One region of the Streptomyces sp. NPDC029466 genome, then DNA from elsewhere that is predicted to be linked to it. Evidence: predicted binding sites of a transcription regulator. Region 1 holds the regulator's gene; the other holds the start of a gene.
The links. The regulator HspR, encoded in region 1, represses chaperone genes until heat shock. The targets are predictions, from matches to a motif close to TTGAGNNNNNNNNNCTCAA.

Region 1 (15,451 bases):
CGGGGGTCTTGACGGAGTCCAGCAGCAGCTGGGCCACGTCGACGACCTGGACGGATTCCTTCGCCTTGCCGTCGTTCTTCTTGCCGTTGACCGAGTCGGTCAGCATCACGAGGCAGAAGGGGCAGGCCGTCGAGACGATGTCGGGGTTCAGCGACAGGGCCTCGTCGACGCGCTCGTTGTTGATGCGCTTGCCGATGCGCTCTTCCATCCACATCCGGGCACCGCCGGCGCCACAGCAGAAGCCGCGCTCCTTGTGGCGGTGCATCTCCTCGTTCCGCAGGCCCGGCACCTTGGCGATGATCTCGCGCGGCGGGGTGTAGACCTTGTTGTGGCGGCCCAGGTAGCAGGGGTCGTGGTAGGTGATCAGACCCTCGACCGGGGTGACGGGGGTGAGCTTGCCCTCGTCCACCAGGTGCTGGAGCAGCTGGGTGTGGTGGATGACCTCGTACTCGCCGCCCAGCTGCGGGTACTCGTTCGCGATGGTGTTGAAGCAGTGCGGGCAGGTCGCGACGATCTTCTTCGACGCCTTCGGCTTCTTGGTCGACTCGTCCTCGTCGTCCTCACCGAAGGCCGCGTTCAGGGTGGCGACGTTCTCGGCGCCGAGCTGCTGGAAGAGGAACTCGTTGCCCAGACGGCGCGGCGAGTCACCGGTGCACTTCTCGTCGCCGCCCATGATCGCGAACTTCACGCCCGCGATGTGCAGCAGCTCCGCGAAGGCCTTGGTGGTCTTCTTGGCACGGTCCTCCAGGGCACCGGCGCAGCCGACCCAGTAGAGGTACTCGACCTCGGTGAGGTCCTCGACGTCCTGGCCGACGACCGGAACCTCGAAGTCGACCTCCTTGGTCCAGGCCAGCCGCTGCTTCTTGGCCAGGCCCCAGGGGTTGCCCTTCTTCTCCAGGTTCTTGAGCATCGTGCCCGCCTCGGACGGGAACGAGGACTCGATCATGACCTGGTAGCGGCGCATGTCGACGATGTGGTCGATGTGCTCGATGTCGACCGGGCACTGCTCGACACAGGCACCGCAGGTGGTGCAGGACCACAGGACGTCGGGGTCGATGACCCCGTTCTCCTCCAGGGTGCCGATCAGCGGGCGCTCGGCCTCGGCCAGCGCGGCCGCCGGGACGTCCTTGAGCTGCTCGGCGGTCGCCTGCTCGTTGCCCTCCATGTCCTTGCCGCCGCCGGCCAGCAGATACGGCGCCTTGGCGTGCGCGTGGTCGCGCAGCGACATGATCAGGAGCTTCGGGGAGAGCGGCTTGCCGGTGTTCCAGGCGGGGCACTGCGACTGGCAGCGGCCGCACTCGGTGCAGGTGGAGAAGTCGAGCAGGCCCTTCCAGGAGAAGTGCTCGACCTGGGAGACACCGAACTGGTCGTCCTCGCCCGGGTCCTCGAAGTCGATCGGCTTGCCCTCGCTGGTCATCGGCTGCAGGGCGCCCAGCGCCACGCCGCCGTCCGCCTCACGCTTGAACCAGATGTTGGGGAAGGCGAGGAAGCGGTGCCAGGCCACACCCATGTCGGTCTTCAGCGAGACCGTGATCATCCAGATGAAGGACGTCGCGATCTTGAGGGCGGCGAAGAAGTAGGTGAGGTTCTGCAGGGTGCCGAGGCTCATCCCCTTGAAGAACGCGACCAGGGGGTACGAGATGAAGAACGCCGGCTCGTAGTGGTCGACGCCGTGCTGGGCGCCCTCCAGGGCGTGCAGCGTCACGATGCAGATGCCGACGATGAGGATGACGGTCTCGACGAAGTACGCCTGGCCGGTGTTGGAGCCCGCGAAGCGGGACTTGCGGCCCGCGCCGCCGGGGCGGTTCAGCTGGCGGATGACGATCAGGGCGATGATGCCCACGGTCGTCAGCGTGCCCATCGCCTCGACGTACATCTCCCACGGCAGCCAGTCGCCGATGAACGGGATCAGCCAGTCGGCCTGGAAGAGCTGGCCGATGGCGTTGACGATCGTCAGCAGCAGGGTGAGGAAGCCCACCGCCACGAACCAGTGCGCGACGCCGACGACGCCCCAGCGGTTCATGCGAGTGTGGCCGAGGAACTCCTTGGCCACCGTGACGGTCCGCTGGGCGGGCGCGTCGGTGCGGGTGCCGGCGGGCACCGGCTGGCCGAGTCGCATGTGGCGGTAGATCTGGAGCAGGGCGCGGCCGAACAGCGCCACGGCGACCGCGATGAGCACCAGCGACACGATGATCGCGGCGAGTTGCATGGGAGGCTCCTCGTACCTGCGAGAGCGGAAACGGTGAGGGACTACTAAGCAGTAACTTTTTTGGTCTGCCGCTGAGGTTACCCATTCTCCTCCGCCCCATGAAGCCGCCCGGCCGGTGATCTGTGTCGCGAAGGCAACCCTGTGTGGGGCCCCGGCGTCCTGCGGTGCAGCCGTAGTGACGATAAGAGCGATATAAAACTTGAGCGCGTCCGACTCAGGTCTGTTGACAGGTTTTCTTTGGTCCTGCACTCTTGAGCCTGTTCCACTCAAGTCAGCTGGAGGAATTGAAATGGCACGTGCGGTCGGCATCGACCTGGGCACGACGAACTCCGTCGTCAGTGTTCTCGAAGGCGGTGAGCCCACCGTCATCACCAACGCCGAGGGCGCCAGGACCACGCCGTCCGTTGTCGCCTTCGCCAAGAACGGCGAGGTGCTGGTCGGCGAGGTCGCCAAGCGTCAGGCGGTCACCAACGTCGACAGGACCATCCGGTCGGTCAAGCGCCACATGGGCACCGACTGGAAGATCGACATCGACGGCAAGGGCTTCAACCCGCAGCAGATGAGCGCCTTCATCCTGCAGAAGCTCAAGCGCGACGCCGAGGCGTACCTCGGTGAGAAGGTCGTCGACGCGGTCATCACCGTTCCGGCCTACTTCAACGACTCCGAGCGCCAGGCCACCAAGGAGGCCGGCGAGATCGCGGGCCTCAACGTCCTGCGGATCGTCAACGAGCCCACCGCGGCCGCCCTGGCCTACGGCCTGGAGAAGGACGACCAGACCATTCTGGTCTTCGACCTCGGTGGCGGCACCTTCGACGTCTCGCTCCTGGAGATCGGCGACGGCGTCGTCGAGGTAAAGGCCACCAACGGTGACAACCACCTCGGTGGTGACGACTGGGACCAGCGCGTCGTCGACTACCTGGTCAAGCAGTTCCAGAACGGCCACGGCGTCGACCTGGCCAAGGACAAGATGGCGCTCCAGCGCCTGCGCGAGGCCGCCGAGAAGGCGAAGATCGAGCTGTCGTCCTCCACCGAGACGACGATCAACCTTCCCTACATCACCGCCTCCGCCGAGGGCCCGCTGCACCTGGACGAGAAGCTCACGCGCTCGCAGTTCCAGCAGCTCACCTCGGACCTCCTGGACCGCTGCAAGACGCCGTTCCACAACGTGATCAAGGACGCGGGTATCAACCTGTCCGAGATCGACCACGTGGTCCTGGTCGGCGGCTCCACCCGTATGCCCGCCGTCGCCGAGCTCGTCAAGGAGCTGACCGGCGGCAAGGACGCCAACAAGGGCGTCAACCCGGACGAGGTCGTCGCCATCGGCGCCACCCTCCAGGCCGGTGTGCTCAAGGGTGAGGTCAAGGACGTCCTCCTGCTGGACGTCACCCCGCTGTCCCTCGGTATCGAGACCAAGGGCGGCATCATGACCAAGCTCATCGAGCGCAACACCACGATCCCGACCAAGCGCTCCGAGATCTTCACGACGGCCGAGGACAACCAGCCGTCCGTGCAGATCCAGGTCTACCAGGGCGAGCGCGAGATCGCGGCGTACAACAAGAAGCTCGGGATGTTCGAGCTGACCGGTCTGCCGCCGGCCCCCCGCGGGGTCCCGCAGATCGAGGTCTCCTTCGACATCGACGCCAACGGCATCATGCACGTGACCGCGAAGGACCTGGGCACGGGCAAGGAGCAGAAGATGACCGTCACCGGCGGCTCCTCGCTGCCGAAGGACGAGGTCGACCGGATGCGCCAGGAGGCCGAGCAGTACGCGGACGAGGACACCAAGCGCCGCGAGGCCGCCGAGACCCGCAACCAGGCCGAGCAGCTCGTCTACCAGACCGAGAAGTTCCTCAAGGACAACGAGGAGAAGGTCCCGGGCGAGGTCAAGACCGAGGTCGAGGAAGCCCTCACCGAGCTGAAGGAAAAGCTCAAGGGTGAGGACACCGCGGAGATCCGCACCGCCACCGAGAAGGTCGCGGCCGTCTCCCAGAAGCTGGGTCAGGCCATGTACGCCGACGCCCAGGGTGCGGCCGGCGCCGAGGGCGCTGCCGGTGCCGAGGGCGCCGAGCAGGCCAAGGCCGAGGACGACGTCGTGGACGCCGAGATCGTCGACGACGAGAAGCCGAAGAAGGATGGTGCCGCGTGACGGAGGAGACCCCGGGCTTCGACGAGAAGCCCGACGTCCCTTCCGACGCCGCTCCCGAAGACGCGGCGCAGGCCGAGTCCGCCGACAAGGCGGGCTCGGCCCCGGCCGGGGACGTAACGGACGTAGCGCTCCAGGCGCAGCTGGACCAGGTGCGTACGGCGCTCAACGAGCGCACGACGGACCTCCAGCGGCTCCAGGCGGAGTACCAGAACTACCGCCGTCGGGTGGAGCGGGACCGGGTCACGGTCAAGGAGATCGCCGCGGCGAACCTCCTGTCCGAGCTCCTTCCCACCCTCGACGACATCGGCCGCGCCCGCGAGCACGGCGAACTGGTCGGCGGCTTCAAGTCGGTGGCCGAATCGCTGGAGACCGTGGTCGCCAAGCTCGGTCTGCAGCAGTTCGGCAAGGAGGGCGAGCCCTTCGACCCGACGATCCACGAGGCGCTGATGCACTCGTACGCACCGGATGTCACCGAGACGACGTGCGTGGCGATCCTTCAGCCCGGGTATCGCATCGGTGAACGAACGATCCGCCCCGCGCGGGTCGCCGTCGCCGAGCCGCAGCCGGGCGCGCAGGGCACCAAGTCCGGATCCGATGACGAGGCCAAGGGTGCCAAGGCTTCGGACGAGGAGAGCGGTGGCCCGGAAGAGGGCTGACGTGAGGACAGAAACGAAAACCGCGCGGAAGGAGGGACGTCGGGGATGAGTACCAAGGACTTCGTGGAGAAGGACTACTACAAGGTCCTCGGCGTCCCGAAGGACGCCACCGAAGCGGAGATCAAGAAGGCGTACCGCAAGCTCGCCCGCGAGTTCCACCCGGACGCCAACAAGGGCGACGCCAAGGCCGAGGAGCGCTTCAAGGAGATCTCCGAGGCGAACGACGTCCTGGGCGACGCCAAGCGCCGCAAGGAGTACGACGAGGCGCGCACGCTGTTCGGCAACGGCGGCTACCGGCCGGGGCCGGGCGGCGGCGGCAGCTTCAACTTCGACCTGGGCGACCTCTTCGGGGGCTCGCAGGGCCAGGCCGGCGGCGGAGGCTTCGGCGGCGGCCTCGGGGACGTCTTCGGCGGCCTGTTCAACCGCGGCGGCGCCGGTACCCGTACCCATGCGCGCCGGGGCCAGGACATCGAGTCCGAGGTGACGCTCAGCTTCACCGAGGCGGTCGACGGGGCCACGGTCCCGCTGCGGATGTCCAGCCAGGCGCCGTGCAAGGCGTGTTCCGGCACCGGCGACAAGAACGGCACCCCGCGGGTCTGCCCGACCTGCGTCGGCACCGGCCAGGTCAGCCGGGGCGCGGGCGGCGGCTTCTCGCTCACCGACCCGTGCGCCGACTGCAAGGGCCGGGGCCTGATCGCCCAGGACGCCTGCGATGTCTGCAAGGGCAGCGGGCGGGCGACCAGCGCGCGCACGATGCAGGTCCGCATCCCCGCGGGCGTCTCCGACGGGCAGCGCATCCGGCTGCGCGGCAAGGGCGCCCCGGGCGAGCAGGGCGGCCCGGCGGGCGATCTGTATGTGGTCGTGCATGTCGACGCCCACCCGGTCTTCGGCCGCAAGGGCGACAACCTCACCATCACGGTGCCGGTCACCTTCCCGGAGGCCGCGCTCGGCGGGGAGGTCAAGGTGCCGACACTGGGCGGTCCGCCGGTGACGCTGAAGCTGCCGGCCGGCACCCCCAACGGACGCACCATGCGGGCCCGTGGCAAGGGTGCGGCCCGTAAGGACGGCACACGGGGGGATCTGCTGGTCACCATAGAGGTGCTGGTCCCCGGTGACCTCAGCGACAAGGCGAAGGAGTCGCTGGAGTCCTATCGCGAGGCGACCGCGGGGCAGGACCCGCGGGCGGAGCTGTTCCAGGCCGCGAAGGGAGCTTGAGATGGACAGCCGGGGCGGGCAGCGTCGTAACCCCTATGAACTGACCGATGAGTCGCCGGTGTACGTCATCTCCGTCGCGGCTCAGCTCTCCGGCCTGCATCCGCAGACCCTTCGGCAATACGACCGGCTGGGGCTGGTCTCGCCCGACCGCACGGCCGGGCGGGGCCGCCGCTATTCGGCCCGGGACATCGAACTGCTCCGTACGGTGCAGCAGTTGTCCCAGGACGAGGGCATCAACCTCGCCGGTATCAAGCGCATCATCGAGCTGGAGAACCAGGTCACGGCCCTGCAGCAGCGGGTCGTCGAGCTCCAGGGCGCCCTGGAGGGCGCGGCCAGCGCGATGCAGCAGCGGGAGGCGGCGGTGCACGCCTCCTATCGGCGCGATCTGGTGCCGTATCAGGATGTGCAGCAGACCAGCGCGCTGGTGGTCTGGCGTCCCAAGCGGCCGGAGTGACGGCCGCGGCCGGGGCGCGGACGCCCGGCACATGACGTGACGAAGGGCCGGGGTGACCCGGCCCTTCTCGCGTTTCCGTAGGCCGCCGCGCGCCCGCCGCGGCCCGTTCAGCAGCCGTTGTATCCGGCCGTCGGCATCGACAGCCGCCGGTGCACCTGCGACTTCATCGCCAGGGTGTAGACCGGCTCGTCGAGGTCGGCGGTCTCCAGGCGGACGCCGGCCGCGGCGCACCGTTTGGTGAACTCGTCCGCGCCGGCGATGGCGTTCTCCAGCGCCCGGCGGTTGGGCGCCACGAACACATCGACCAGGCCCTCTTCGACGTCACGCCACAGCGCGCTGTGGTCGGCGCGCAGCTGGTGCAGGCTGAGCTGGCAGGTCAGGTGGTAGTCACGGGCCGCCGCCCACTGCTTGCACATGTCGTGCTGGCTGCGGTCGTCGACCAGGAACGGATCCTCGTCCAGCTCGGACAGCGGCATCAGGCAGGCGATCGCCGTGACTCGGACCGAGTTCATCGTGCCCTCCGGGGCGTGGCGACTGTGGGGGCGACGATACCCCCGCGAGCGGCCCGTGGAGGAGGGGCTGTACCGGGCGGCGAGGCATAGCCGCAGGCGTGGCAGATCTTCCAGCCGTCCTGATTGACCGCGAGCTGGCCGCCACAGCGCGGGCAGAGCTCGGCGTGCGGATGCGGCCGGGCGGGGGAGGGACGGCGCGGAACGGTCGCCACCTTGCACACTGCCGACGCCATACGGCCTCCAGCTGCTGTCTTTTGCAGGGGACAGGTCCGATGTCGTCCGTGATTGCGCGGAGCTGTTCGGTTCCCGTCGCTCTTGAGTACCAGGTGGGTGGCCCGGAGCGGATCCGGAGGGGCCGTTTCCGGCCAGCGGGCCGGAGGTGACCGCGCGGGAGGGGAGCGGCTCTCGGGCCGGCGCTCAGGCCCGGCCCATCGCCTTGGTCACCGCGATCTCGATCATGACGCGGTCGGGGTTGGGCGTCGGCGTCCGGCCGTACCGCTCGGCGTACCGGCGCACCGCGTCGGCCACCGACTCGGCGTCCGTACGCACCCGGGCCCGGCCCTCCAGCGTCGCCCAGCGCCCCTTGTCGACCTGGCACACGGCGACGGTGGCGCCGTCCGCCCCGGCGGCGAGGATGTTCTTGACCTTGGCACTGTCCTTGCGGGTGATGATCCGCGCGATCCGCTGCCCGGCGTCGTAGGTGACGCCTACCGGAACGACATGGGGCGTCCCGTCCGTACGCAGCGTGGTGAGGGTCGGCATCAGATACTCGCCCCAGAAGGCGAGGTACTCCGGGCTGAGGGCACTGAGGTCATGGGCCATGGGGGCCAGAGTAGTTCGGGGCCGGGGGCTCAGAGGAAGTCGGCGGTTTCGAGGTCGAAGGAGAAGGGGGCGGGGAGGGGGACGGGTTTGCCGATGGGGACGGTGTTGTGCCCTGCGTAGTCGTTCCCGGTGGGGTCGCTGAACAGCGTGATCGTGCCCTCGCCGCGGTCCACGAGCAGATAGAACGGGATGCCGGCGTGGGCGTAGCAGTGCCGCTTGCGGACGCGGTCGTGCTCAGGCTTGCTTGATGTCACTTCCATGACCAGGGTGACGCCGTCGCTGGGCATCCAGGGCTCGGCATCCAGGAACACATCCAGTTCGGTGGGCGCGAACGTGGCATCGGGGATCACGTGGTTCTTGCGGTCGGCGGGGTTCAGCAGGAGCCCCTTGCCGCCGGAGACGTCCATGTCAGTCGCGGACTTCACCAGGATCTGTTTGGTGAGCCGACTGAAGAAACGCTCATGGTTCCCGTCCGTCGGTGGCGTCACGATGATCTCCCCCTCGATCAGCTCGGCCCGGAAGCCCTCAGGGGTTTCCAGGGCGAGGAAGTAATCCAGGAGGGTCTCGTCGTCCGTCGCCATCGGCTCGTGTGCCATAGCCGTCATGCTGCACCTCCTCGTGGTCGAAGGCCAGTGTCGCCGGGCGACGCGGTGGGTGGCGGCGCGATCGGCCCCCGTTCCCTCGCACGAGTGAGCGAGGAGCGGGCGAGGGGGCTCGCTTCCGCAGCCTTGAGTGGAATAGACTCAACTTATCGCACGTTGGTATGTGCAGGATGTGCCGGAGTGGGTCCAGACTGGGCACCGAGGCCGGGCAGGACGAGTCGAGGAGGATCGCGAGGACGTGGACGCCGAGCTGACCAACAAGAGCCGGGAGGCACTGAGCGCCGCCAATGAGCGGGCGGTCACCTCCGGGCACGCGGACATGACGTCCGCGCACCTCCTGCTCGCGCTGCTGGCCGGGCAGGACAACGAGAACATCATGGACCTGCTGGCCGACGTCGAGGCGGACGCCGCGGCGCTGCGCAACGGGGCCGAGCGTCAGCTGGCCGCGCTGCCCAGTGTGCAGGGCTCGACGGTCGCGCCGCCGCAGCCGGACCGCGATCTGCTCTCCGCCATCGCCGACGCCACCCAGCGCGCCAAGGAGCTCGGTGACGCGTACGTCTCCACCGAGCACCTCCTCATCGGCATCGCCGCCAAGGGCGGGCGCACCGGCGAGCTGCTGGAGCAGCAGGGCGCCTCCGCCAAGAAGCTGCTGGCCGCCTTCGAGGCGAACCGCGGCGGGCAGCGGGTGACCAACGCCGACCCGGAGGGCACGTACAAGGCGCTGGAGAAGTTCGGTACGGACTTCACCGCGGCCGCCCGCGAGGGCAAGCTCGACCCGGTCATCGGCCGGGACCACGAGATCCGCCGTGTGGTGCAGGTGCTCTCCCGCCGTACGAAGAACAACCCGGTGCTGATCGGTGAGCCGGGCGTCGGCAAGACCGCCGTCGTCGAGGGACTGGCGCAGCGGATCGTCAAGGGCGATGTGCCCGAGTCGCTGCGCAACAAGCGGCTGGTCGCGCTGGACCTGGGGGCGATGGTCGCGGGCGCCAAGTACCGCGGTGAGTTCGAGGAGCGGCTGAAGACCGTCCTGGCGGAGATCAAGTCCAGCGAGGGCCAGATCATCACCTTCATCGACGAGCTGCACACCGTCGTCGGCGCGGGCGCCGGCGGCGACTCGTCCATGGACGCCGGCAACATGCTCAAGCCGATGCTGGCCCGCGGTGAGCTGCGGATGGTCGGCGCGACGACGCTGGACGAGTACCGCGAGCGGATCGAGAAGGACCCGGCGCTGGAGCGCCGCTTCCAGCAGGTGCTGGTCGCCGAGCCGACCGTCGAGGACACGGTGGCGATCCTGCGCGGGCTCAAGGGCCGCTACGAGGCCCACCACAAGGTGCAGATCGCGGACTCCGCGCTGGTCGCCGCGGCCTCGCTCTCCGACCGCTACATCACCTCCCGTTTCCTGCCGGACAAGGCCATCGACCTGGTCGACGAGGCCGCCTCCCGGCTCCGGATGGAGATCGACTCCTCGCCCGTGGAGATCGACGAGCTCCAGCGCGCCGTCGACCGGCTGAAGATGGAGGAGCTGGCGCTCAAGAACGAGACCGACGCGGGCTCCGTCCAGCGGCTGGAGAAGCTGCGCAAGGACCTCGCCGACAAGGAGGAGGAGCTGCGCGGTCTGACCGCCCGCTGGGAGAAGGAGAAGCAGAGCCTCAACCGCGTCGGTGCGCTCAAGGAGAAGCTCGACGAGCTGCGCGGCCAGGCGGAGCGCGCCCAGCGCGACGGCGACTTCGACACCGCCTCCAAGCTGCTCTACGGCGAGATCCCGGGCGTGGAGCACGAGCTGGAGGAGGCGGCCGCCGCCGAGGCCGAGCAGGAGGCGTCCAAGGAGTCCATGGTCAAGGAGGAGGTCGGGCCGGACGACATCGCGGATGTGGTCGGCGCCTGGACCGGTATCCCGGCCGGCCGCCTCCTGGAGGGCGAGACCCAGAAGCTGCTGCGTATGGAGGAGGAGCTCGGCAAGCGGCTGATCGGCCAGACCGAGGCCGTCCGCTCCGTCTCCGACGCCGTACGCCGCACCCGGGCCGGGATCGCCGACCCGGACCGCCCCACCGGCTCGTTCCTCTTCCTCGGCCCGACCGGCGTCGGCAAGACCGAGCTGGCCAAGGCGCTCGCGGACTTCCTCTTCGACGACGAGCGGGCGATGGTCCGGATCGACATGTCGGAGTACAGCGAGAAGCACAGCGTCGCGCGGCTGGTCGGTGCGCCGCCCGGCTATGTCGGCTACGAGGAGGGCGGCCAGCTCACGGAGGCGGTCCGCCGCCGCCCCTACTCCGTCATCCTGCTGGACGAGGTGGAGAAGGCCCACCACGAGGTCTTCGACATCCTGCTCCAGGTCCTCGACGACGGCCGGCTCACGGACGGCCAGGGCCGCACCGTCGACTTCCGCAACACCATCCTCATCCTGACCTCCAACCTCGGGTCGAATTTCCTGATGGACCCGCTGCTCAAGGAGGAGCAGAAGAAGGAGAAGGTGCTGGAGACCGTGCGGACCGCCTTCCGGCCCGAGTTCCTCAACCGGCTGGACGACGTGGTGGTCTTCCACCCGCTCGGCACGGACCAGCTCCAGCGGATCGCCCGTATCCAGCTCGGCCACCTCCAGCGTCGTCTCGGCGACCGCCGGCTGACGCTGGACGTCACCGACCGCGCCCTGACCTGGCTCGCCTGGCTCGGCCAGGAACCGGTGCCCGACGCCCCCGCCCCGGACCTGTCCTACGGCGCCCGGCCGCTGCGCCGCCTGGTCCAGACGGCCATCGGCGACCAGCTCGCCCGCGCCATCCTGGCGGGCGAGGTGCTGGAGGGGGACACCGTGCGGGTGGACGTGGACGGCGATCAGCTGTCGGTGGAGGCGGCCGGGCGGCCCGCGGGCTGACCGCCGCCGCGGCCCGCGTCCGGCCCCCGCTGGCTGACCGCCGCCGTCGCCCGCTGCCGGCCCGCCCGGCAGATCGTTGCCCCGGGCGACACCTTGCCCGCATCCTCCCCGTCCGGGTTGCCACGACGGGGCGGATGTGGGGGAGGATGGCAGAGACCATACGAAGGGAATTCCACGGTGAGCATCGACCCGTCCTCGATTCCGAATTTCGGGGGCCAGCCCGAACCCGAGCCGTCGGGGCCTGATGGTCCCGTCGTGCCAGACCAGGACCTGGTCAAGCAGCTCCTCGACCAGATGGAGCTGAAGTACGTAGTCGACGAGGAGGGTGACCTCGCCGCCCCGTGGGAGCAGTTCCGCACGTACTTCATGTTCCGGGGCGAGGAGGAGCAGCAGATCTTCTCCGTCCGTACGTTCTATGACCGCGCCCACGGCATCGACGAGAAGTCGAAGCTGCTGGAGGCGATCGACGACTGGAACCGCCGGACGCTGTGGCCCAAGGCCTACACCCACACCCATGACGACGGCACGGTCCGTCTGATCGGTGAGGCATCGATGCTGATCGGCACCGGTGTCTCGCTCGAACACTTTGTGTCGAGCACGGTCAGCTGGGTCCGCGCCTCCATCGAATTCGACAAGTGGATCGTCGAGCAGCTCGGCCTGGAAGCCGAGATCGAAGGCGACTCCGACGAGAAGCCGGGTGACGACGAGGCCTGAGCCCCGTCCGTCCCACACCCACCCTGCTGCGCGGGCCCCGGAGCTTGATGGCTCCGGGGCCCGCGTCTGTTCGTAGCAGGGCTGACGGGGGCGCGGCTCGCGCTTCAGGGCCGAGGGCCGCTCCGCCCACCGGCCGTCACAGGCGCTTCAGGCGGTCCGCTGCCTCCTGGAGGACCTCGGTGCCCTTGCAGAAAGCGAACCGCACATACGGCGCGCCCTCCTCCTTGTGGTCGTAGAAGACGGCGTTGGGGATGGCGACGACGCCGGCGCGTTCGGGGAGGGTGCGGCAGAAGGCGAAGCCGTCGTCGTGGCCGAGGGGGCGGATGTCGGTGGTGATGAAGTAGGTGCCGGCGGGGCGGAAGACCTGGAAGCCGGCGTCGGTGAGGCCGGTGGCGAGGATGTCGCGCTTGGTGCGCAGGTCTTCGCGCAGTTCCGTGAAGTAGCTGTCGGGGAGGGCGAGGGCCTCGGCAACGGCGTACTGGAAGGGGCCGGCGGAGACATAGGTGAGGAACTGCTTGGCGGAGCGGACCGCGCTCACCAGTTCCGCCGTCGCGGTGACCCAGCCGACCTTCCAGCCGGTGAACGAGAAGGTCTTGCCCGCCGAGCCGATGGTGACGGTGCGCTCGCGCATCCCGGGGAACGACGCGAGCGGGAGGTGCTCGCCCTCGAACACGAGGTGTTCGTAGACCTCATCGGTGATGACGAGGAGATCGCGCTCGCAGGCCAGGCGGGCGATCTCGGCGAGTTCGTCGCGGGAGAGGACGGTGCCGGTGGGGTTGTGCGGGGTGTTGAGGAGGAGCAGGCGGGTCTTGTCGGTGACGGCGTCCCGCAGTTCGTCCAGGTCGAGGCGGTAGCTGCCGGACTCCGGGTCCGCGCGCAGGGTCACCGGGACGCGGCGGCCGCCCGCCAGCGCGATACCGGCGGCGTACGAGTCGTAGTACGGCTCCAGCGCGATGACCTCGTCACCCGGCTCCAGCAGTGCCAGCAGAGCGGCCGCGAGGGCCTCGGTGGCGCCCGCGGTGATCAGGACCTCGGTGTCGGGGTCGTAGGAGAGGCCGAGCCGGCCGTAGAAGCGCTGCTGATGGGCGGCGACGGCGGTGCGCAGTTCGGGGATGCCGGGGCCGGGCGGGTACTGGTTGCCGCGGCCGTCGCGCAGCGCGCGCACCGCCGCCTCCCTGACCTCTTCCGGACCGTCGGCGTCGGGGAAGCCCTGGCCGAGGTTGATGGAGCCGGTCCGTACGGCGAGTGCCGACATCTCGGCGAAGATCGTGGTGCCGAATTCGGCGAGGCGGCTGTTGAGCAGCGGTCGGTCCATGGACGTCATCCTGCGCCGAACCTCTGGTCTTCCTCAACTGTGCTTTGAGACGCCGGGGCCGGGGCATCAGCCCCGCACAACGGAAATGAGACGGCCGCCGACGAGGGCGGCCCACGGTGCCGGACGGTGCCGGACGGAGCGGATGCTCCCCCACTGCCTGAAGGGCGTGGGAGGTGCCCCACGCTTCGGGGGATGAAAAGGAGTGTGAGGCATATGGGGATTGTGGTTTTCGTAGTGATCTGCGCGGGAGTGATCGGGCTGGTGGCCCTGGCCTCCCGGAGCGGTTCGGGCGGCGGGAGTGGACGGGGCTCCGGCGGCAACGGCGGCGGCAGCTGGTGGGCCGGCGGTGACGGGGGCTCGGGCGGCGGTTGCGGTGGCGGTTCCTCCTGTGGTGGCGGTTCTTCCTGCGGCGGTGGCGGCGGCGGAGGCGGTGGCTGCGGTGGTGGTGGCGGCGGTGGCGGTTGCTGAGCCGATGGGCTGCTGAGGCGGGGGCGTCCCGCGCCAACTCCATATGTGCGGATGGCTAGTTGCTTGTCGCATATGCGCCCGGCGGGTGCTGGTCGAAGGGCCAACACCCGCCGGGCGCTTGGGTGTTGAACAACTGAACTGCAAGGCCCCCGAGCGGATGGAAAGCCGGAGGAGATGGGTAAAAGCGCTGTGGGCGACGGGGCTTTCATGATTCCCTCTCCCCAGAGAATTCCCCACGTTCTCCGATCCCACGTGGGCGCGAGCCGGCAGGCAGACGTACATTCCTGATCCTTTTCGGGCGGGCCGGCCCACCATTCCACTGCGTGCTGCGGAGCCGACCCATGCTCACCACTTTGACGACGGCGTACACCGATACCCGTGCCTCCGACCTGGCCTGGGCGCTGGGCAGGGACCCCCTGCCCGCCCTCGCCGTACTCGATCTCCAACTCCAGGACGCCCAGGTGCAGTTGAGGCTGCTCGGCGCCTCTCACCAGGTGCTTCTGGAGGAGGAGCACGGCACCTGTTCCGAAACGGTCGCCTGTATGCCGGGCAGCAGCACACCGCTGCCGCTCGGGGTGGCGAAGCGGCTGGGGGACTGGGAGTACGAATTCGCCGCCCATGTGGAGACCCTTTCGCGCGGCTCGTTCGCCGGGCGGGCGCAGGAGCTGCTCGCGCTGGTGGCCGAGCATCCGCACGGGCTCGCCGGCACGTTCCCCGGTTCGCCGCACGCCTTCACCGCGATGCTGGCGCAGCGTCAGCAGGGGCAGGTGCGCTGGCGGACCTGGCACGCGTATCCGCAGGAGGGCCGCCTGGTGGCCACCCGTACCCGCGTGGGCGTACGGGCGAGGGTCGCGGCGGTCTAGCGGGGCCGGTCGCGGGCGACCGGTCCGGTCGGCCGGAGGGAGTGGGGCAGTGTGTGATGCGAGGGGCGCGGGCGCTGTGCGCCGGGGGCGTGGAGGTCCGGGAGGGCGCGGACGGTGCGGCGCGCGCGGCCTGTGCGGTGCGGTGTGCCCTCGCGCCCCACGCTTCGTCAACGCCCCGTCCGAGGGGTGTAGCCCGCGAGGTCTACTCGTGTGGGTGACGGAGCGCCACAGAATCGTCACGTAGCGTTCATTTTATGATCGACCCGCCAGAGTCCGCCCGCGTCGGCGCTCCCGGCCCGCCGGACGTCATGATGCCGGCGCTACTGCCCGTGCCGGCCGGGCTCGGCCGGCTGCTCGTCCTCGCCGTCGTTTTCGTCTGCGCCGCCTGCGGTCTGGTCTACGAACTCGAACTGGTCGCCCTGGCCACGTACTTGGTGGGCGACTCCGTCACCCAGGCGTCGGTCGTGCTGTCCGTCATGGTCTTCGCGATGGGGGTCGGCGCGCTGCTCGCCAAGCGGCTGCGCTGCCGGGCGGCGGTCGGCTTCGGCGCGGTGGAGGCCGGTCTCGCGCTGGTCGGCGGCACCTCCGCGATGGCGCTCTACGCGT
Region 2 (15,451 bases), on a different contig from region 1:
CGGTCCCACCGGCTCCAACGAACACATCACCATCAGCTACGCGGGCTTCACCCGGCCCTGGGCCGCCTGGATCTCCCATCAGCTGGAGCAGCAGGGCCACGGCACGACCATGCTGCGCTGGGACCCCCAGGTGGACACCGCGCTGGTGGCGGAGCTGTCGGGGCTGCTGGAGGCCGAGGGCCGGCTGCTGATGGTGCTGGACGACTGGTATTTCCGGCTGGGCCCCAAGACGCAGGACGAGTGGACGGCCGCGCTGCGCGAGGTGGTCTCCGCGCACCCCGACCGGTTCGCCGCGGTGAGCGTGGCCACCCAGAGCCTGCCCGCCACGGCGTCCCTGCTGCGCCCCGCCGACCTGCGTGACCTGGACGCCCACGAGGCCAACCGCCGGGTACTGCAACGGCTCGGCATCGCGGCGCCGGGCCGGGCCGTGGACGAGGACGCGCCCGGCGCGCCCCGCTTCCCGAACAACCCGCCCGAGGTCTGGAACATCCCGCGCCGCAACAACCGCTTCACCGGCCGCGACCACGTCCTCGAAGCGCTGCACGGCAAGCTGGCCGGCTCCGGCGCGGGCGCGGGCCCGCCGCTGGAGACCCGGCTCGCGCTGTACGGCACCTCCGGCGTCGGCAAGAGCCAGATCGCCGCCGAATACGCCCACCGCTTCGGCAACGACTACGACGTGGTGTGGTGGATCAGCGCCACCAACCGCGGAGCCGCCCGCGAACAGCTCGCCGAACTCGCCACCCGGCTCGGCCTGCCCGTGGGTCGCGAGCTGGGCGACCGCATCCGCGCCGTCCACGAAGCGCTCCGCGTCGGCCGCCCCTACCGCCGCTGGCTGCTGATCTTCGACAGCGCCGACGACATGGAGCAGATCGAGGACCTGGTCCCGGACGGCCGCGGCCATGTCCTGATCACCACCCTCACCCGCGACTGGTCGGGCTCCGGCAGCGCCCAGGAGATCGAGGTGCCGCCCTTCGAACGCGTCGAGAGCGTCGCCTACGCACGGCGGCGTGCCCCACGGCTGACGCCGATGGAGGCCGATCTGCTCTCCGAAGCGGTCCAGGACCTGCCGCTGCTGCTCGCGCAGACCGCCGCCTGGCTCGACGCCAACCCGATGTCCCCCAAGGAGTACATCGAGCTGATCCGCCGCGGTGAGCCCAGCCTCGTCGGCATCCGGATCTCCTCCGACTACCCCATGGCCTTCCAGACGAGCTGGGCCATAACTCTCAACACGCTGCGCGAACGCAGCCCGGCCGCGGTCGAACTCCTCAAGCTGTTCGCGTTCTTCGCCCCGGACACCATCCCCGTGCCGATGCTCGCCCGGGCCCGCCGCGGTGACCTGCCCGAGCACCTCGCCGACCTGGCCGCCGAGCCGATCAGCTGGAATACCGCGCTGCGCCGGCTGACCGAGTCCACCGCCGTACGCCTCGACTACCAGGTCTCCCAGGACGCCGACCCGGCCGTGGAGACCGCGCTGATGCACCGGCTCTACCACCGGTTCCTGCGCAGCGACATGACCGAGGACGAGCGCGACCTGATGTCGGCGTGCGCCTGCCGGGTGCTGGTCACCGCCGACCCGCAGAACCCCGCCGACACCCGCTACTGGGAGCGCTACGCCGAACTCATCCCGCATCTGGAACCGGCCGGCGTCCTCGACAGCCCCGAGCCCGCGGTCCAGCAGCTGCTGCTGAACTGCGTGGAATATCTGCGGGTCCGCGGCGAATACCGCATGGGCCTGCGGCTGTGCGAACAGTTCATGTCCCGCTGGCGCACCCGGCTCGCGGCCACCCAGCGCACCATGCTCGTCCTGACCCACCAGCACGCCAACATGCTGCGCCGGCTCGGCCGCTACCGCGAGGCCGAGGCCGTCGGCAGTGCCGTCGTCGACCAGCTCGCCGCCGAACGGGACCCCTCCGACGCCGATCTGCTGCGGGCCCAGGACGGGCTGGCCGGCACGCTGATCGCGCTGGGCTCCTACGAGCAGGCCTACGACCTCTTCGACGCCGTCTGGCGGGCCTACACCGAGCTGCTCGGCCCGGAGGCACCCCGCACCCTCTCCTCGCGGCACAACCTCGGCAGTGTCCTGGCGCTGCTCGGCCGGTACGAGGAAGCGCTGGTCACCCATCGCGAGGTGCTGTCCTTCCGGGAGCGCGAGCTGCGCGCCCGCCACCACCTCACGCTCAACGCGGGCACCGCCTACGCCCGCACCCTGCGCCTGCTCGGCCGCTACCGCGACGCCACCTCCAGCCAGGAGCTCAACGCCCGGCTGCATCTCCAGGTGATGGGCGCGCACACCCCGCAGACCCTGCGCGCCGAGCACAATCTCGCGCTGTGCCTGCGCCGCTCCGGCGAGGTCACCCGGGCCGCCGGCCTGCTGGCCGACCTCGTCGAACGCTCCCGCCGGGTGCTCGGGCCCCGCCACCCCGAGACGCTGATGGTGCGCGCGGACCATGCCACCTTCCTGCGGGAGCACGGCGATCTCGGGCACGCCCGCGACCTCGCGGAGGAGGTCGCCGAGCGCTACCGCGCCCTGGCCGGCGAGCGCCATCCGTACACCGTCGGCACCCTGGGGAACGTCGGGCTGGTCCGCGGGGAGTTCGGGGACCCGGCGGACGCGCTGGACCTCGCCGAACGCGCGCTGAGCGGGATGGCCGAGGCCATGGGGCCGGGCCACCCCTGGACGCTGGGCTGTGCGCTGAACGCCGCCGCGGCCCGCAACCGGGTGGACGACGAGGAGGGCGCGGTGGAGCTGGGCCGCGACACCCTGGAGCGGGCCAAGGCGAGGCTGGGCGACACCCATCCGCTGACCCTCTCCGCGAAGACGGCGCTGTCCGAGGACCTGCGGGCGCTCCGCCGCGGCCAGGAGGCGGCGAAGCTCGAACAGGAGGCGATCGGGCAGCTCTCCGAGACCCTGGGCGCCGAGCATCCGCACACCCTGTCCGCCCGGCGCCGCCGCCGCCCGTACTGGGACTTCGAACCCCAGCCCGTGTAGCGGGCCGCGCCGGTGCCCCACGCAGGCGGAAGGGCCCGCCCCCACCGGGGACGGGCCCTTCCGCTGCGTGCCTGCCGGTTCTCCGGCGGCCCGACGCTTACGCGTCGAAGGCCTCCGCGACCAGCTGTGCCTGCTCTGCCTGGTGACGCTTGGCGGAGCCGACGGCCGGCGACGAGGAGTGCGGCCGGGAGATCCGGCGCAGCCGCTCGCCGTGCGGGACATCGGCGCCGACGGCCAGGTCGAGGTGGTCGATCAGGTTGAGGCCGAGGAACGGCCAGGCACCCTGGTTCGCCGGTTCTTCCTGGGTCCACAGGTACTTCTCGGCGTTCGGGAACTTGGCGATCTCCGCCTGGAGCTCCTTGCCGGGAAGCGGGTAGAGCCGCTCGATACGGACGATCGCGGTGTCGTGCGCACCGCGCTTCTCCCGCTCGGCCTCCAGGTCGTAGTAGACCTTGCCGGAGCAGAAGATGACCTTGCGGACATCCTCGGGCTTGACCGTGGAGTCACCGATGACGGGGCGGAAGCCGCCCGACGTGAACTCATCCGTCCGCGACGCCGCGGCCTTCAGACGCAGCATCGACTTCGGGGTGAAGACGACCAGCGGCTTGTGGTGCGGGTTGTGGACCTGCCAGCGCAGCAGGTGGAAGTAGTTCGACGGCAGGGTCGGCATGGCGACCGTCATGTTGTTCTGCGCGCACAGCTGGAGGAACCGCTCGATACGGGCCGAGGAGTGGTCCGGGCCCTGGCCCTCGTAGCCGTGCGGGAGCAGCAGGGTGACGCCGGAGGTCTGGCCCCACTTCTGCTCCGCCGAGGAGATGAACTCGTCGACGACCGTCTGGGCGCCGTTGACGAAGTCACCGAACTGCGCCTCCCACATGACCAGCGCCTCCGGGCGGGCCAGGGAGTAGCCGTACTCGAAGCCCATCGCCGCGTACTCGCTGAGCAGCGAGTCGTAGACGTTGAAGCGGGCCTGGTCCTCGGAGAGGTAGAGCAGCGGCGTGTAGTCGTCGCCGGTCTCCCGGTCGATGAGCACCGCGTGCCGCTGGCCGAAGGTGCCACGGCGGGAGTCCTGGCCGGCGAGCCGGACCGGGGTGCCCTCCATCAGCAGCGAGCCGACGGCCAGGGTCTCGCCCATGCCCCAGTCGATGGCGTTGTCCTCGACCTGGGCCGCGCGGCGCTGGAGCTGCGGCATCAGACGCGGGTGGACGGTGACCCGCTCGGGGATGTTGACCTGCGACTCGGCGATCCGCTTGACGACCTCCTGGGAGATCGCGGTGTCCACGTAGACCGGGAACTCGGCCTTGGGCTGCGGCACCTCGGGGGCCACCGGGGCCGTCGTGGCGTCGCGGACCTCGGTGAAGACCTTCTCCAGCTGGCCCTGGAAGTCCTGGAGGGCCTGCTCGGCCTCTTCCAGCGTGATGTCGCCACGACCGATGAGGGACTCGGTGTAGAGCTTGCGCACCGAGCGCTTCTTGTCGATCAGGTCGTACATCAGCGGCTGGGTGAAGGCCGGGTTGTCCGACTCGTTGTGGCCGCGGCGGCGGTAGCAGATCAGGTCGATGACGACGTCCTTGTTGAACGCCTGGCGGAACTCGAAGGCCAGACGGGCAACGCGGACGACGGCCTCGGGGTCGTCGCCGTTCACATGGAAGATCGGCGCCTCGATCATGCGGGCCACGTCGGTGGCGTACATGGACGAACGCGAGGACTCCGGGGCGGCGGTGAAGCCGACCTGGTTGTTGATGACCACGTGCACCGTGCCGCCGGTGCGGTAGCCGCGCAGCTGCGACATGTTCAGCGTCTCGGCGACCACGCCCTGGCCGGCGAACGCCGCGTCACCGTGCAGCTGGATCGGCAGGACCGTGAAGTCCGTGCCGCCCTTGTTGATGATGTCCTGCTTGGCGCGCGCGACACCCTCGACGACCGGGTCCACGGCCTCCAGGTGGGAGGGGTTGGCGGTCAGCGAGACCTTGATCTGCTCGCCGTCCAGACCGGTGAAGGTGCCCTCGGCGCCCAGGTGGTACTTCACGTCGCCGGAGCCGTGCATCGACTTCGGGTCGAGGTTGCCCTCGAACTCGCGGAAGATCTGCGCGTACGACTTGCCGACGATGTTCGCCAGGACGTTGAGGCGGCCGCGGTGGGCCATGCCGATGACGACCTCGTCGAGGCGCGACTCGGCCGCGGAGTCGATGACCGCGTCCAGCAGCGGGATGACGGACTCGCCGCCCTCCAGCGAGAAGCGCTTCTGGCCGACGTACTTCGTCTGGAGGAACGTCTCGAAGGCCTCGGCGGAGTTCAGCCGGCGCAGGATGCGCAGCTGCTCCTCGCGCTCGGGCGACTTGTGCGAGCGCTCGACCCGGTCCTGGATCCACTTGCGCTGCTTGGGGTCCTGGATGTGCATGAACTCGATGCCGGTGGTGCGGCAGTACGAGTCACGCAGCACGCCCAGGATGTCGCGCAGCTTCATCATGGACTTGCCGGAGAAGCCGCCGACCGCGAACTCGCGCTCCAGGTCCCACAGGGTGAGCCCGTGCTCGGTGATGTCGAGGTCGGGGTGCTTGCGCTGGTGGTACTCCAGCGGGTCGGTGTCGGCCATGACGTGGCCGCGGACCCGGTAGGAGTGGATCAGCTCGAAGACCCGGGCGGCCTTGGTGACATCGTCGTCGTGCGAGGCGTCGATGTCCTTGAGCCAGCGGACCGGCTCGTAGGGGATCCGCAGCGACTTGAAGATGTCGTCGAAGAACTCGTTCTCGCCGAGCAGCAGCTGGCTCATGATCCGCAGGAACTCGCCGGAGGCGGCGCCCTGGATCACCCGGTGGTCATAGGTGCTGGTCAGCGTCATGACCTTGGAGACACCCAGCTTGTTCAGGGCGTCCTGGGAGGTGCCCTGGAACTCCGCGGGGTAGTCCATCGCGCCGACGCCCATGATCATGGACTGGCCGGGCATCAGGCGGGGCACGGAGTGCACGGTGCCGATGCCGCCCGGGTTCGTCAGCGACGCGGTGACTCCGGTGAAGTCGTCCATCGTCAGCTTGTTGTCGCGGGCCCGGCGGACGATGTCCTCGTAGGCCTGCCAGAACTCGAAGAAGGTCAGCGTCTCGGCCTTCTTGATGGCGGCGACGACGAGCTGGCGGTCACCGTTCGGCTTCACCAGGTCGATGGCCAGACCGAGGTTCACATGCTCGGGCTTGACCAGCGTCGGCTTGCCGTTCTTCTCCGCGAAGGAGTGGTTCATCGACGGCATGGCCTTGAGGGCCTGCACCATCGCGTACCCGATGAGGTGGGTGAAGGAGACCTTCCCACCGCGGGCGCGCTTGAGGTGGTTGTTGATCACGATGCGGTTGTCGAAGAGCAGCTTCACCGGGACCGCGCGGACGGACGTGGCCGTCGGCAGCTCCAGGGAGGCGTTCATGTTCTTCGCAACGGCGGCCGAGGGGCCGCGCAGGGTGACGAACTCGGGACCGGCCGGAGCCGAGCCCTCCTCGGCGGCCGGCTTCGCGGCGGGCTTGGCCGGAGCGGCCTTCGCGGGCTCGGCCTTCGCCGGAGCGGCCTTCGCCGGTGCCGGAGCGCTCGCGGCGGGCTTCGCCGGGGTGGCCGGCGCAGAAGGCTGCGCGGCGCCAGCCGCTCCAGTGGAGCCGGTGCTTGCACCGGAAGGCTTCGGCTCGGCTGCGGGCGCGGCCGGCTGCGCCGGGGCGGCCGCGGCGGGCTGCGCGGCGTCAGCACCGGGAGCCTCCGCCGGCTGGCCCGGCGCGGTGGCACCGCCCGGCTTGTAGTCAGCGAAGAAGTCCCACCAGGCTCGGTCTACCGAGTTCGGGTCCTGGAGGTACTGCTGGTAGATCTCGTCGACGAGCCACTCATTGGGACCGAACGCGGCAGCAGGGTTCTTACCCTGCCCCTCTTGGTCGGTCGAGATGCTCGAGCTGTTGGGGGACTGTAGCGACACGGCGGCAACCGCCCTCTTCCGCTTCCTAAGGTGGTGGACAGCGGGAATAAAGGCTACGCCTGTTGTGACCCTTGGTGCAGGCCGGGAGGGGCACTCGTCGTGTACGTCACATTCCCGGCCGGGTTTCGGGGCATGACTTGGCGGGAAACACACGAAGTTTGCCTCTGTGCGGGTAGGAGTGATCACCGCCACACCCGAGGATGAGTGCTTCCACCACCGACCCTACGTCAGTGGCCGTCAGCTTCGAGCTGACTCCAGCCCCGGAAGAGTGACCCGGATCCGGCAACCGCGGGACGATTCCGCGACGCCGATGCGTCCGCCGTGCAGATCCACCGCCCAGCGCGCGATCGCCAGGCCCAGGCCCGTACCGCCGTCGCTGCCGGGGCCCGAGGGGGCCGGACCGCCGCGGTTGAACCGCTCGAAGACCCGGTAGCGCTCCGCCTCGGGGATGCCGGGGCCCTCGTCCTGCACCTCCAGCACCAGGCTCTGCGGCCCCTCGCCCCGCCGTGCGTGCACCGTGACCCGGCCGTGCCGGGGGCTGTGCTTGATCGCGTTGTCGATGAGATTGGCCACGACCTGGTGCAGCCGCTCGGCGTCCGCGTGCGCGGTCAGCTCCGGCGGCGAGACATCGAGGTGCAGATGGACGTCCGTACGGGTGTGGGTGCCGGAGCCGGCCACCCCGGCGAGGGTGGCGGCGCCCCGGCTCATGTTGGCCTCCTTGAGCACCCCGGACAGATACGGCCAGACCTCGAAGCGGCGGGCGTGCAGCGGCACCACGCCGTTGTCCAGCCGGGACAGGTCCAGCAGGTGCTCGACCAGCCGGCCCAGCCGCTCGGTCTGCTTCAGCGCCGTACGCATCGTCTCCGGGTCCGGCTCGCAGACGCCGTCGACGACGTTCTCCAGGACGGCCCGGAGCGCGGCGATGGGGGTGCGCAGCTCGTGCGAGACATTGGCGACCAGCTCCTTGCGGTGGGTGTCCACCGCTTCCAGATCGGCCGCCATCCGGTTGAAGGCGTTCGCCAGGTCGCCGAACTCGTCGCGGCGCTCCGAGCGGACCCGGCGGCTGTAGTTACCGTGCGCCATCGACCGGGTGACATCCGTCATCTCGTCGAGCGGGGCGGTCAGGCTGTTGGCCACGAACTGGGTGATCAGCAGCGAGGCGATGATCGAGAAGATCGTGATCACCCGCAGCTCGGTCGCCGAGTGCATCGCGACGAACACCAGCAGGGTGGTGATGATCACCGAGACGCTGACCAGTGCCCCGAGCGCGGCCTTGACCGAGCGGTACGGGTCCAGCGGGCGCAGCCCCTCCCAGACCCGCTGCCACAGCTCGGTCAGACGGGTGCGTGGCGACCGCGTCATGCGGCGGGGGTCTCCAGGGCGTAGCCGACGCCGTGGACGGTGCGGATCCGCTCGGCGCCGATCTTGCGGCGCAGCGCCTTGATGTGGCTGTCGACCGTACGGGTCCCGGAGGCGTCGGCCCAGTCCCACACCTCGGCCAGCAGCTGCTCACGGGAGAGCACCGCGCGGGGGGTGTTCGCCAGGCAGACCAGCAGATCGAACTCGGTGGGCGTCAGATGGACGTCCGCACCGCGCACCCGCACCCGGCGCTGGGCGTGGTCGATCTCCAGCTCGCCCAGCCGGAGGATGCCGCTGCGCGGGGTGTGCGCGGCCAGTGCGGCGCGCTCGACCCGGCGCAGCAGGACATGCACCCGGGCGGCCAGCTCCCGCATCGAGAACGGCTTGGTCATGTAGTCGTCGGCGCCGACGCCGAGGCCCACCAGCATGTCGGTCTCGTCGTCCCGGGCGGTGAGCATCATCACCGGCACCGGACGCTGGGCCTGGACCCGGCGGCACACCTCCAGGCCGTCGAAGCCCGGCAGCATCACATCGAGGACCAGCAGATCGGGCTGCCAGGCCTCGGCGGTGTCCACGGCGGCCGGGCCGTCGGTGGCCGTCTGCACCTGGAAGCCCTCGGCGCGCAGCCGGGCCGCGATGGCCTCGACGATCGTGGGGTCGTCCTCCACGACCAGCACCCGGCGCTGGGCACCCGGCGTGGCCGCGGCGGCGCCGCCCTGCGTTGTCTGAGTCTGGTCCATCGCCCGCCCCTGCATGTCCCTGCGTGGTCGCGTCTTGCTGGGCAGCAGCGTACGGGCATGGTGTGACTGTCGGCTACGCGCCCTTCCGCGCGAGATGGACCACGTCCGGGACGCCTCGGACAACGGGGATCTCTTCCGTATGTACCCCGCTGAAACCGGCATTTCGCAGTGCGTCCTCGAAGGCCGGTGAGGGCTGCGCGGACCACACGGCGAGCACTCCGCCGGGGGTCAGACGGTCGCGGCAGGCGGCGAGTCCGTCGGGGGAGTAGAGGCTGTCGTTGTCCTCGGTGACGGTCCAGTCGGGGCCGTTGTCGATGTCCAGGCACAGCGCGTCGTAGGTGTCCCGGTCCGCCTCCGTGCGCAGGTGGGCGACCAGGTCGGTGGGCAGGATCTCGGTGCGCGGATCGGCCAGCGCGTCCGCCGAGACGGCCGACAGCGGGCCGGTGCGGTGCCAGTCGATGACCGCCTCCTCGCGCTCGACGACGACGATCCGGCCCCAGCGCGGCTGCCGGGCGGCGCGGGCCAGGGAGAAGCCGACGCCGAGGCCGCCGATCAGGACGGAGGGGTGGGCGCGGCCGGCCGGCAGCGCGTCCAGCGCGGCGTCGATCAGCAGCCGCTCGGACCGGCCGTCGGAGGTGTCCATCAGGAAGCAGCCGTTGGCGATGATCTCGTAGATCACCGGTGCCGCGGGGGCATCGGCGCTGTCGGTCCCGGGCGCCGCGGCGGGCCCGCCCCGCTGCCGCAGCACCACCTCGCCGTACGGGCCCTCGCGGCGGTCGAGCGTGCGCGGGGCCTCGGGGGCGCCGGTTCTTGCCTGCGTCGGTGTCACGGGAGCCATGGCGCCATGGTGGCCAATACGGGGTGCGCCGGTCCAACGCTTTGGGGACGCGTCCCCCGTCGTCTGCACCGGACGTGAAGCACCCGTCCGGGGTTGCCTCGTGTGAGGGATCTCACTCTCACAGGTTCTTCATGGGTTGAGCGTGCAGGGTGGTCCGGGACGTAGGACAGGGCAGGGATTCACGGCCGAGGGACACGGGCGTGGCTCACCGGATGCGCCAGGACGGAAGGGGCCTCGGACTGTGAGCTGGCTGGGAACCGCCGAGAGGATACGGACCGGTCGCGGGCCGGTCGCCGACGCCGGGCCGGACACCGGTCCGGCCGGGGCGCCGGGTCTGCTGCCCGGCATTCCCCGGCAGCGCGGGGGCGGGGAGCCCCGGGCCCGCGGCGTCGCCGAGGCGGGGCCGAACGCCCCTGCGGCGGCGGTGCGTTGGCGGCCCTGGCGGCTGCTGCCCACCCCCGTCGGCACCCCCTTCACCTTCGGCTACGCGGTCCTCCTCGCGGCCACCTCGCTGTTCGCCGAGTACGCCGACCCGGGGCTGGTCTCCGAGCTGTTGCGGGGCTCCAGCACCGATGTCGTCCATCTCGCCCAGGCCCCACTGGTGGTGCTGATCGCCAGCGCCCTGTGGATCGCCGGCGGGCTGACCTCCGCCTACGCCCTCGCCTTCCTCTTCGTGCTGACGGCGCTGGAGCGGCGGATCGGCGCGCGGGCCGCCGTCGCGGTCTTCTTCGGCGGCCATGTGCTCGCCACCCTCGCCACCGAACTCCCCGTCGCCTTCTCGGTCGCCGCCGGCGGGCTGCCGGAGAGCTCGTTGCACCGCCTCGACTACGGCATCAGCTTCGGCGTGATGACCTGCACCGGAGCCCTGGCCGGGCTGCTGCCGGCCTGGCCGGGACGGCTGCTGCTGGCCGGCGTCGGCTATCTGGCGCTGACGGATCTGTACGCCTACGTCGACCCGCTGTCGGACTGGGGGCATCTGCTCTCGCTCGCCCTGGGGGTGGCGAGTTGGCCGCTGCTGCGCCGCTGGCGCACCCGTCGCGCCGCACCCGCACGGCTCCTCGGCGACCTGGGCCATCCCGCCCTGCGGGGCGCGCGGATGTACTGAGCGTTCCCCGTGGCCCGGCCGGTCCGGGGGCCGGCCCTACGGCCGCGCCGTCGACCGGTAGGTGTGGGTGATGGCGTAGGCGCAGCCGCCCAGGAGCGCCACACCGGAGAGCACACCGCTGACGAACGGCACCCACGCCACGGCGGAGGTGGCCGCCATGCCCAGGCCGATCGCGCCGAGCGCGGTCAGTGCGGCACCCGGTACGGCGATGCTGCGCCGCTTCCAGACCGCCGTCAGCGCGATGAAGTGCAGGCCGACGATCAGCGCGATCCAGGCCACCGCGGTCTGCTCGGGGGCGCCCGCCGCCCGCAGCGCGATATTGCCGCCGATCAGCAGCGCCGCCTCGGCCCCCACGACGAACGCGAACTTGCCCCGGAACCAGTCCGCCTGAGGGGTCTCGGGGCCGTCCGGCGCGGGCTGCCCGCGGCGCCCCGCCCGTAGCGCGAGCGTGAGCAGCCCGGCGAAGGTGAGCACCGCGAGCACCCGGAGGGCGATACCGATCGCCGGATTCAGCGGGTCGTGCGCGTTGGCGACCACGAAGATCGTCCCGAACAGTGCGCCGATGAAAACTCCGGACATCCGCTGCAACATGCCGTGAAGGTAGCAGTCCTGACGGGGCGTGAGGCGCTGCGAGCGGCGTTCCGCAGGGCGGTGCCGGACCGGGCGCCGCTATCCGATCCAGAGGAGCATGCCGTCCCCCTCGTCCGCCGCCGCGCGGAAGAACGGCCGCAACTGCTCGTAGTGCGCGCGGACATAGTCCAGCGGCTCGCCCCGCTCCCAGACGATCGCCGGATAGACCTGTGCCGCGGCCAGGTCCGCCGGGCCGGCGCCGGCCGTCAGACGCTCGGCGGGTATCTCCGCGAGCGCCTCGGCGGCGGTCCGCACCTGCGCGGGGGTGAGGTAGCGGGGCGGACCGTAGCCCCAGTCGTCGGCATCCGGGACGGGCTGCTCACCGTGGACGATGTCCACCGGGAAGGCCGTGCGGCGCAGCAGGAACCCGACGGCGTCCCAGGTCTTGTCGATGTCCAGGCAGCGCGCCGGCCCGGGCTCCGGGCGACCGGCGGCCTCCGCTTCCATCCGCCCCTGGACCAGCTTCAGCGCCCACTCGGGATCGCCCAGGGCGCGGTCGAGTTCGGCAGGAGTGACACGTGCGTACTCTCCGAGCATGCTCATGGATCCGACGTTAGGGCCGGCCACTGACAACGCGCGGTGCGCGGCGGGGCGGTGCCGGGCGCGGCGTACGGATCCGGCCGGGCGCGGCGGCCCTGTGGCGCCTGGGAGAATGGCGCTCCCTTCCCGGCACGGCCTCGTGCGGTGCCCGCCGACGCAGGAGTGCACCCACCTTGTCCTCAGAGCGCGAGCCCTCGATTCCGGACGTCACCGACCTCGGCCTGACCTCCGACTGCGGCAGTTGCTTCGGGCTGTGCTGTGTCGCGCTGCCGTTCGCGGCCTCGGCGGACTTCGCGATCGACAAGGACGCCGGCCGGCCCTGCCCGAACCTCCAGCAGGACTTCCGCTGCGGCATCCACAGCGACCTGCGCCCGCGCGGCTTCACCGGCTGCACCGTCTTCGACTGTTTCGGCGCCGGGCAGAAGGTCTCCCAGGTCACCTTCGACGGACAGGACTGGCGGCGGGCACCGGGGACCGCCCGGCAGATGTTCGATGTCTTCCCCGTCATGCGGCAGCTGCACGAACTCCTCTGGTACCTGGCCGAGGCGCTGACCCGGCCGGCGGCCCGCCCGGTCCACGCCGATCTGCGCGCCGCCCTGGAGAAGACCGAGCGCCTCACCCGGGGCAGCGCCGAGGAGCTCATGGAGCTGGATGTGCCGGCCCACCGGGGCGAGGTCAACGCCCTGCTGCTGCGCACCAGTGAACTCGTACGGGCCGGGGTCCCGGGCCGTAAGAAGGAGCGGCGGGGCGCCGACCTCATGGGGGCCCGTCTCAAGGGCGCCAACCTCCGGGGCGCCAACCTCCGTGGGGCCTACCTGATCGCCGCCGACCTCAAGGGCGCCGATCTGCGCACGGCGGACCTGATCGGCGCCGATCTGCGCGCCGCCGACCTCGCCGGTGCCGATCTCACCGGCGCGCTCTTCCTCACCCAGGCGCAGCTCAACGCGGCCAAGGGCGATGCCGCGACCCAGCTGCCGCGGACCCTGAACCGCCCCGCCCACTGGTAGCGCGGCGCGACCGGCGGGCCCCGCCGGCTGCCCCGTTGATCAACAGGAGCCCGGCCCTGCCCGCCCGACCGCCCGAGGGTCCGGCCCGCCCGCCCGCCGCGGGCTCGCCCCCGTCCCGTCCCGCCAAATCGGCAACTCCCCTGATCGCTCACAGCGAACGCACCCCGGGGAACATCTCCCGGCCCCTCCGCATTGAGTGAGTAAAGCTCAACTTGCTTGCCGAAGGGGAGATCATGGCTTCGACGTCCACATCGCTCACTCTGCCCGTGCTGCCCCTCGATGACGAGGTCGTGCTCCCCGGCATGGTGGTGCCGCTGGACCTGTCCGACGCGGACGTACGGGCAGCGGTGGAGGCCGCCCAGGCCGCCGCCTCCTCGGGTAACAAGCCGCGGGTGCTGCTTGTGCCCCGCATCGACGGGAAGTACGCCGCGATCGGCACGCTCGGGCGGATCGAGCAGGTCGGGCGGCTGTCCGACGGCGATCCCGGCGCGCTGATCCGGGGCCTGGGCCGGGTGCGGATAGGTTCCGGCACCACCGGACCCGGGGCCGCGCTGTGGGTGGAGGGCACCACCGTCGAGGAGACGGTGCCCGATCCGCTGCCCGGCGCGGTGGCCGAACTCGTCACGGAGTACAAGGCGCTGGCCACCAGCTGGCTGCGCAAGCGCGGCGCCTGGCAGGTCGTCGACCGCGTCCAGCAGATCGAGGACGTGCCGACGCTCGCCGACAACTCGGGCTACTCGCCGTTCCTGACCACCGAACAGAAGATCCAGCTGCTGGAGACCGTCGACCCGGTCGCGCGGCTGAAGTCCGCCACCGAGGCGCTGCGCGAACACCTCGCCGAGCAGGACGTCGCCGAGTCCATCGCCAAGGACGTCCAGGAAGGCGTCGACAAGCAGCAACGGGAGTTCCTGCTGCGGCGGCAGCTGGAGGCGGTCCGCAAGGAGCTCGCCGGGCTCAACGGCGATCCGGAGGACGAGGGCGACGACTACCGCGCCCGTGTCGAGGCCGCCGACCTGCCCGAGGACGTCCGCAAGGCCGCCCTCAAGGAGGTCGACAAGCTGGAGCGGTCCAGCGACCAGAGCCCCGAGGGTTCCTGGATCCGCACCTGGCTGGACACCGTCCTCGAACTGCCCTGGAACGAACGGACCGAGGACGCCTACGACATCACCGGCGCCAAGGAGATCCTGGACGCCGACCACTCCGGCCTGGAGGACGTCAAGGAGCGGATCACCGAATACCTGGCCGTCCGCAAGCGGCGGGCCGAGCGGGGCCTCGGCCTCGTGGGCGGCCGTCGCGGGGGAGCCGTGCTGGCGCTGGTCGGCCCGCCCGGGGTCGGCAAGACCTCGCTCGGGGAGTCCGTCGCCCGGGCCATGGGCCGGAAGTTCGTCCGGGTGGCGCTCGGCGGCGTCCGGGACGAGGCGGAGATCCGCGGCCACCGCCGTACGTACGTCGGCGCGCTGCCCGGCCGCATCGTCCGGGCCGTCAAGGAGGCCGGTTCCATGAACCCGGTCGTCCTCCTCGACGAGATCGACAAGGTGGGTTCCGACTTCCGGGGCGACCCGGCCGCCGCCCTCCTGGAGGTCCTGGACCCGGCGCAGAACCACACCTTCCGTGACCACTACCTGGAGGTCGAACTCGACCTCAGCGATGTGGTCTTCCTCGCCACCGCCAATGTCCTCGAAGCCATCCCCGAGCCGCTGCTCGACCGTATGGAGCTGGTCCGGCTGGACGGCTACACAGAGGACGAGAAGGTCGTCATCGCCCGGGACCATCTGCTGCCCCGCCAGCTGGAGCGGGCCGGTCTGGAGCCCGGCGAGGTGACCCTGGAGGACGAGGCGCTGCGCAAGCTGGCGGGCGAATACACCCGCGAGGCGGGCGTCCGGAATCTGGAGCGCGCGGTCGCCCGGCTGCTGCGCAAGGTCACCGCGCAGCACGAACTGGGGGAGCGGGAGCTGCCGTTCACGGTCGGTGCGGACCAGCTGCGCCCGCTGATCGGGCGGCCGCACCACACCCCCGAGTCGGCCCAGGACCCGGCCGAGCGGCGCACCGCGGTGCCCGGCGTGGTCACCGGTCTCGCGGTCACCGGCGCCGGCGGCGATGTGCTCTACGTGGAGGCCTCGCTCGCCGATCCGGAGACCGGGGCGTCCGGGCTCCAGCTGACCGGCCAGCTCGGTGACGTGATGAAGGAGTCCGCGCATATCGCGCTGTCGTTCCTGCGCTCCCACGGCGCGGAACTGGAGCTCCCGGTCGCCGACCTGAAGGAGCGCGGGGTGCATCTGCACGTACCGGCGGGCGCCGTT

Region 2: a site for HspR is predicted at 13,344-13,362, ahead of lon (endopeptidase La). Genes of this name have one in related genera too.

What each region holds. Positions count from the first base shown of each region.
Region 1 is NZ_JBVHZH010000004.1:184,545-199,995, forward strand. Features, by position in the region: gene ACZ4XD_RS06090 ((Fe-S)-binding protein) at 1-2,209, opposite strand, end outside; gene dnaK (molecular chaperone DnaK) at 2,499-4,355, shown strand; gene grpE (nucleotide exchange factor GrpE) at 4,352-5,011, shown strand; gene dnaJ (molecular chaperone DnaJ) at 5,057-6,226, shown strand; gene ACZ4XD_RS06110 (heat shock protein transcriptional repressor HspR) at 6,228-6,680, shown strand; gene ACZ4XD_RS06115 (hypothetical protein) at 6,788-7,192, opposite strand; gene ACZ4XD_RS06120 (pyridoxamine 5'-phosphate oxidase family protein) at 7,610-8,014, opposite strand; gene ACZ4XD_RS06125 (Uma2 family endonuclease) at 8,044-8,619, opposite strand; gene clpB (ATP-dependent chaperone ClpB) at 8,855-11,485, shown strand; gene ACZ4XD_RS06135 (YbjN domain-containing protein) at 11,663-12,199, shown strand; gene ACZ4XD_RS06140 (pyridoxal phosphate-dependent aminotransferase) at 12,336-13,514, opposite strand; gene ACZ4XD_RS06145 (DUF2617 family protein) at 14,324-14,845, shown strand; gene ACZ4XD_RS06150 (polyamine aminopropyltransferase) at 15,100-15,451, shown strand, end outside.
Region 2 is NZ_JBVHZH010000068.1:1,178-16,628, reverse strand. Features, by position in the region: gene fxsT (FxSxx-COOH system tetratricopeptide repeat protein) at 1-2,989, shown strand, start outside; gene ACZ4XD_RS34455 (multifunctional oxoglutarate decarboxylase/oxoglutarate dehydrogenase thiamine pyrophosphate-binding subunit/dihydrolipoyllysine-residue succinyltransferase subunit) at 3,087-6,932, opposite strand; gene ACZ4XD_RS34450 (sensor histidine kinase) at 7,170-8,294, opposite strand; gene ACZ4XD_RS34445 (response regulator transcription factor) at 8,291-9,031, opposite strand; gene ACZ4XD_RS34440 (spermidine synthase family protein) at 9,105-9,869, opposite strand; gene ACZ4XD_RS34435 (rhomboid-like protein) at 10,111-10,974, shown strand; gene ACZ4XD_RS34430 (hypothetical protein) at 11,011-11,565, opposite strand; gene ACZ4XD_RS34425 (YfbM family protein) at 11,644-12,147, opposite strand; gene ACZ4XD_RS34420 (pentapeptide repeat-containing protein) at 12,318-13,151, shown strand; gene lon (endopeptidase La) at 13,385-15,451, shown strand, end outside.